Regions from separate parts of the Microbacterium sp. OR21 genome, predicted to be linked through region 2. Evidence: riboswitches for the same ligand, from Rfam matches in the RefSeq annotation. Region 2 holds a riboswitch; the other holds the start of a gene.
What was found. A riboswitch is a leader RNA that binds a small molecule or an ion and turns the genes downstream of it on or off. The one in region 2 is predicted to bind thiamine pyrophosphate.

Region 1: linked by a shared signal. The riboswitch ahead of thiM (hydroxyethylthiazole kinase) and the one ahead of V2S04_RS02090 (ECF transporter S component) in region 2 are both predicted to bind thiamine pyrophosphate.

What each region holds. Positions count from the first base shown of each region.
Region 1 is NZ_JAZEXJ010000004.1:15,980-19,377, forward strand. Features, by position in the region: gene V2S04_RS12600 (bifunctional hydroxymethylpyrimidine kinase/phosphomethylpyrimidine kinase) at 1-245, opposite strand, end outside; gene thiM (hydroxyethylthiazole kinase) at 242-1,105, opposite strand; TPP riboswitch at 1,097-1,190, opposite strand; gene V2S04_RS12610 (NAD-dependent epimerase/dehydratase family protein) at 1,241-2,212, opposite strand; gene V2S04_RS12615 (pyridoxal 5'-phosphate synthase) at 2,258-2,833, opposite strand; gene pheT (phenylalanine--tRNA ligase subunit beta) at 2,924-3,398, opposite strand, start outside.
Region 2 is NZ_JAZEXJ010000001.1:442,128-445,525, forward strand. Features, by position in the region: gene V2S04_RS02085 (D-alanyl-D-alanine carboxypeptidase family protein) at 1-1,120, opposite strand, end outside; TPP riboswitch at 1,194-1,303, shown strand; gene V2S04_RS02090 (ECF transporter S component) at 1,296-1,940, shown strand; gene V2S04_RS02095 (ABC transporter ATP-binding protein) at 1,859-3,398, shown strand, end outside.

The DNA.
Region 1 (3,398 bases), on a different contig from region 2:
GCACCGCGGGCGCGGGCCTCCAGCACCGCGTCGACGCGGTCGTCGACGACGAGCAGCGCCCGACCGGCGATCACCTCGCTGAGCGCGATGAGCTGCTCGACGATCGACGCGTCGGAGGCGCCCTTGTCGCGCAGCTGCACGACGGAGATCCCGCCGTCGACGGCGTGGCGCACGGTCTCGACGACGCCGCGGTCGCCGCACAGGCCGGCGTCGGTCACGAGGTAGGTCGACAGGTCGCGGCTCATCGAGCACCCGCCTCGGTGCGCGTGCGCATCTCGGCGATGCGCGCCTCGGCGACGACATCGACCGGGTCGACCCCCGCGAGCGCATCGAGCAGTGCGACGGCGAAGCTGCCCGGGCCGTCGACGACGCGGGCGGCATGCTCCGCGGCGATCGTGTAGACGGCGGTCGCCGCAGCGACGGCGTGCAGGGCATCGGCGCCGACCGCGCGCCCGGCGCCCAGGAAGGCGGCCATCACCGCTCCCAGGGCGCACCCTCCGCCGGTGATGCGGGTGAGGAGGGTGTCGCCGTTGCCGATGCTGACCACGCGCACGCCGTCGGTGATCAGATCGGTCGGCCCGGAGACGGCGACGACGCACCCCCACCGGTCGGCGAGGGAGCGTGCCGCGTCGAGCGCGCTGTCCGGCGAGTCGAGGGCGTCGACACCACGACCGCCGGACCCGGCGCCCGCCAGAGCGAGGATCTCGCTGGGGTTGCCGCGCACGGCGGTCGGACGCAGCCGCAGCAGCTCCCCGGCGAGGGCGGTGCGCACCGGCAGCACGCCGACCGCGACAGGGTCGAGCACCCACGGTGTGCCCGCGGAGTCGGCGCCGGCGGCGGCCTCCAGGCTCGCGGCGCGCTGTTCGGGATTCGGGGTGCCGGTGTTGATCAGCAGACCGGATGCCAGGCCGGCGAACACCCCCGCCTCCCCGACGATGTCCACCATAGCCGGGGACGCTCCGACGGCGAGGAGGACGTTGGCGGTGAAGCCGGTGACCACCGTGTTCGTGATGCAGTGCGTGAGCGGCGGTGTCGCCCTCACGCGGGTCAGGAGATCGGCGGCCTCAGCCGGGATCGATGTGGACGGACGCAGAGGATCGCTCATGGGCGACATCCCTTCGCTAGTACGAACTAGATCAGGTTCGACGGGTGTGATCTCAGCCGCGGATGCGGCACCCCGTGTCACTGCGCCCGAGTCTAACCAGACACGTCACCTTCCCCCGGAGCATGACGCCCGATGTCACGCCCCGGTCAGCTGAGCGATGAGCGCGCTCTCGTCGTCGCGGCTCAGTCCCGCCCGGCGCTCGCGATCGAGACCACGAGCCCGCTCGTCGTCAACCACCGCGCGGATCGTGTCGTCGAGCGGAGCGAGCGTTCCGCCGGCGGCACGGTAGGCGGAGTTGTCACGACGCATGAAGCCGGGCATGTCAGCCGGCAGCCACAGCGGCAGTGAGCGCTCCCCCATCCAGTACTGCACGTCGTGCGCCTCGAGCCAGTCGTCGCTCGCCTCGAGGAGCTCGCCGGTGTGCCCGGCTGCGGCGCGGATGCGGCTGAGCATCTCGGCGAGCGGATGCACGTCGCCGACGGCGTTGACCACCCCCTGCCGCCGGTCGCCCGTGAGGAATGCGGCCAGGTCGTCGACGTCGATCACCTGAGCGCAGCGTCCTTCGAGCTCGGGGACGAGCACCGGGTCGACACCCGCGCGGGCGAAGGCCGCGGCCCAGTACCCGAAGCGGTCGCTCGGGTCGCCGGCGCCGACGATCAGCCCCGGGCGCACGACGAAGGCCCGATCGCCCAGGGTCCAGACCGCCTGCTCGGCCGCGACCTTCTGTGCGCCGTAGTCGTACTCGTCGCCCGGGCGTGCCGGCTCGTGCAGCTCACCGGATTCATCGAGTCCCTCGCTCGCATCGTCGGTGTACACCGACATAGACGACACGAACGTCCAGTGCGCGGTGCGATCCCCCAGCGCCCCGATCGCCTGCGCGACGTGCTCGGCGCGGGACGAGATGTCGACGACCTCGTCCCATTCGTGCTCGGCGAGCCGGTCGTAGACGTCGGGGGCGTCGCGGTCGCCCCGGAGCAGCAGGGTACCGTCCGGCGCCGGCCGATCGCCGCGGGCAAGACAGGTCACCTCCGCTCCGGCATCCCGCCACCGATCGGCGATCCGCCCCGAGAGCCAACCTGTTCCGCCGAGCACGAGCACCTGAGTCATGCCGCCATGACATCACCAGGGCCGATCGGACGGAAGCGATTCCGCTCAGAGCACAGCGGCGCCCGACCGTGCGCTCTCGATGCCGTGGCTCCAGGCGTGCTCTCGCCACCGGTAGACCAGTCGGACGTGGTCGCGGTCCGGGCGTCCCTGCCAGAACTCCACTCGCTCGGGGACGACGCGCCACAGCATCCACTCCCCCGGCGAGATGCCGGCGCGGGCCGATCGCGAGCGCGCGGCCAGGTCGGCGGCGCTCTCGTCGGCGCTGGCCTCGACCACCCGGCCCCGCACCCGCACCGCGCGCATCAGCGGCTGCCACCAGAAGGCGAGAGCGGCCGTGGGCCGGTCGGCGAGCTGCCTGCCCTTCGCCGAGCCGCGGTGGCCCGCGAAGGCCCAGCCCCGCTCGCTCACGTCCTTCAGGATCACGGTGCGGGCATCCGGCATCCCGTCGGAGTCGACCGTCGCCAGCGTCATCGAGAGGGGCTCTGCCACACAGCGATCCAGGGCATCGTCGAGCCAGCTCAGGAACAGCGCGACGGGATCCGCCGGCGCATCGCGGGCGTCGAAGACGGCTGCGTCTCCGGTCAGGCTCGGCACGGCCCGGAAACGGGCGGCGATCGTCATGCTCCGAGCCTACGCATGTCCGGGGCGTCGCAGGGCCGCAGTCGCCGCAGCCCTCCCGTCGGTCGACGGGAGGGCTGCGTGCCAGGCGGATCAGTCGCGGATGCTCGCGCCGACTCGCTCCGCCGCGACGGCGACTCCCGCCATCTTCGCCTCGCTCGCCTCGGCGGCGGTCAGCGTGCGGTCCGCCGCCCGGAAGCGCAGCGCGAAGCTCAGGCTCTTCTGCCCGTCGCCCAGGCCCTCGCCACGGTAGTCGTCGACGAGACGCGCCGACTCGAGCAGGTCTCCGGCGCCCTCGATCAGGGCGGCCCGGACCTCGGATGCCGGCACGGCGGCGTCGACGACGAGCGAGACGTCCTGCGTCGCCGCGGGGAAGGTCGACAGCGACTCCGCGACCACGCGGTGCCCGGCGAGGGTGAGGGCGCGATCGAGGTCGAGTTCGAGCACGTACGCCCGACCGGGCAGGTCGGCATCGGCGGACACCTGCGGGTGCAGCTCGCCGACGTAGCCGATCTGCTCGCCGGCGACGACCAGGGCTCCGGCGCGGCCGGGGTGCAGCGCCGCACGC
Region 2 (3,398 bases):
CACCGCGATCCTCAAGCATCTGATTGGTGTTGGTGACCGTGCCGACCCCCGGAATCTCGGCGGTGCGGGTGCCCACGATCTCGGCGAACACCGGATTCGCCATGGCGAGCTCGGCGATCTGGATCAGCGCAGCGGGAGATGCCACGTTCTCTCGGCTGAAGCCCGACGGAGAGACGAGGCTGACGCCCTCGATGCCGCGGTCGCTGAGCCATTGCGCTGCGGCTTCGGCGAAGGCGCGGTCGGAGCCCCACAGCTCGTCGGACAGTCGGTCGATGTAGTTGTTCGCCGAGCCCAGCATGATGCCCTGCAGCATCTGGTACTCGGTCAGGCTGCCGCCCACCGGCACGTCGAGCGATGACTGGTTCGAGCTTCGGTAGCGCCAGTACTCGCGTGAATCGGCGTAGGTGAAGGAGAAGCTCGGCCCCTGCTCGCCGATCTCCAGCGGCAGCTCGTCGAGCACCATCATCACGCTGACGACCTTCGAGATGCTCGCGATCTCGTCGGCCGCGGTGGTGGACGCCACGGGGGTCAGCCCCTGGATGCCGACCGCCGCGCTTCCCTTCGCGGGCCATGCGACGGATGCCGGGGGAGCGGGGGCGATCGTGACGGTGGTCGCCTGCGCCGTCGGAGCCACCTCGTGCAGTGGCCACAGCAGCGTGGTGGAGATGTACGCACCGCACAGGGCGGCGACGATGCCGAGAGGGAGCAGCACGCGCGGGCGCCGCCACTCGGGGGTCAGCCGCGCGCCGTCGAACAGCGGCCGGGGCGGCGTCTCGAGAGCGTGCTCGTCGAGCACGGCGGATGCCTCCAGCCAGGTCAGCGCCGTCGGCGGACGGCTGGCATCCGCCCACGCCGTCGTCGCCTCCTCGGCCTGCGCGGGGCCGCCTTCGGCGGGTGCCGGCGGAGCCTCTTCAGCAGCGCCGACGTGCGCGTCTCGCTGAGCGGGTCCCCTGGCATCCACAGCGTCAGTATCCCTGGTCGCGGCCAGTTCCGGGCCGAGGCTGTCGCCGAACTTCGGCAGCGCTGCGGCGGCACCGGGTGAACGGTCACCGCGCACCCGGCCGCGCTCGCGCACTGCGCGGCGCGTCAGAGGGCGCGTCGACTCGGGGGGAGGTGTCACCCGACCACGCTACAGGCCGGTGTTTCACGGGACGAAATAGCCGCCACGGGCTCAGCCGGCGGAGCTATGATCGAGCCATCACCACGGGAGTCCGGGAAGCCGGGCTGAGAGGAAGCGACACGCGCTTCGACCGTCGAACCTGATCCGGATCATGCCGGCGCAGGGAGGAGTTCAGATGAGTACGTCCATGTCCGCATCCGTCGCGGAGACCACCCCCGCACCCGCCCCTCGCACCCTGCGCTGGCGGGTCGTCGACATCGTCGTCGCCGCCGTGCTCGGCGTCGCGATCGGCCTCGTCTTCTGGGGCTGGAACATCATCGGCGGCGCCTGGTTCGGAGCCGCCGACGCGCTGACCCCCGGCTTCGGGGGCATCGCCGTCGGCATCTGGCTGATCGGCGGCGTCATCGGCGGGCTGGTCATCCGCAAGCCCGGCGCCGCCCTCGTCGTCGAGGTGATCGCCGCGATCATCTCGATGCTCATCGGCAACGTGTGGGGCGTCTCGACCGTCCTGTCGGGACTCGTGCAGGGACTCGGCGCCGAGCTGATCTTCGCGCTGTTCCTGTACCGCCGCTTCGGCGTCGTCGTCGCCGCGCTCTCGGGCATCGGCGCGGCTGTGGCCGCGTGGATCTTCGAGATGTTCTACGGCTCGTCGCCGAACATCCTGAAGAGCATCGAGTTCAACGCCATCTACCTCGGCGCACTCGTCATCTCGGGTGCGCTGCTCGCCGGCGTGGTCGGATGGCTGCTCGTGCGCGCGCTCGCCTCGACCGGCGCGCTCAGCCGCTTCGCCGCCGGCCGGGAAGCCCGCCAGGAGGTCTGAGCGTGTCGTCTCCGGCTCGCGTCACCGCGAACGGGTGGGGCTGGCGCTACGCCGGCCGACGACTGCCGGCCGTGCGCGATGTGTCGTTCACCATCGAGCCCGGCGAGCGGGTGCTGCTGCTCGGAGCTTCGGGCGCGGGCAAGTCGACGCTGCTCGCCGGCCTCGCCGGTGTCCTCGGCGACGCCGACGAGGGGGAGCGCACCGGCACCCTCCTCATCGACGGGGCCGCCCCGGAGTCGCGCCGCGGCGCCGTCGGCCTCGTGCTGCAGGATCCGGATGCCGGGGTCGTGCTGTCGAAGGTCGGCGACGATGTCGCCTTCGGCTGCGAGAACCTCGGCGTCCCGGCAGGCGAGATCGCCGCGCGGGTGGATGCCGCGCTCGACGCAGTCGGACTCGATGTGCCGCTCGATCGCCCCACCAAGGCCCTCTCGGGTGGCCAGAAGCAGCGCCTCGCGCTCGCCGGTGTTCTCGCCATGCAGCCGGGACTGCTGCTTCTGGATGAGCCGACGGCGAACCTCGATCCGGCGGGTGTGCGCGAGGTGCGTGACAGTGTCGGACGGGTGCTGGATGCCACCGGCGCCACCTTCATCGTCGTCGAGCACCGCACCGAGGTGTGGCTCGACCTGCTGACACGCGTGATCGTGGTCGCCGCAGACGGCGGGCTGCTCGCCGACGGCCCACCGTCGACGGTGTTCGCGCAGCACGGCGACGCGCTCGCCGCGGCGGGCGTGTGGGTGCCGCATCACGAGATCGACGTTCCCGTGCTCCCACCCGCCGACCCCGCTGCGCCTTCAGTCCTCGAGACGGTCGACCTCGCGGTGTCGCGCGACGGCCGCCTCGCCGTGCAGAGCGGGCTCGGCATCCGGATCCCGCGCGGCTCGGCGACGGTCGTCACCGGTCCCAACGGGGCGGGCAAGTCGACGCTCGCGCTCACCCTCGCGGGTCTTCTCCCCGAGCTCGAGGGGTCGGTGCTCGCGGCATCCGATCTCGCCGGCCGCTCCGGCCGTCGGCCTTCACGCTGGAAGTCCCGCGAGCTGCTCACCCGCATCGGCACGGTGTTCCAGGAGCCGGAGCACCAGTTCCTCGCCCGCACCCTGCGCGACGAGCTGGCCGTCGGTCCGCGTGCTCTCGGACTCTCGGATGCGCAGGTCGGCGCCATCGTCGACGACCTCCTCGAGCGCCTGCAGCTCGCACCGCTCGCGCTCGCGAACCCGTTCACCCTCAGCGGCGGGCAGAAGAGACGCCTCTCGGTGGCGACGGTGCTCGCCGCCGCCCCCGAGGTGCTCGTGCTCGACGAGCCCACCTTCGGTCAGGACCGGCGGGGGTGGATCGGCCTCGTCGAGCTGCTGCAGGCCGAGGTCGCGGCGGGGCGCACGGTGATCGCCGTCAGTCACGACGACGCCGTGGTGCACCATCTGGGCGGGCACCGCATCGCTCTCGGGACGGTTTCCGCAGACG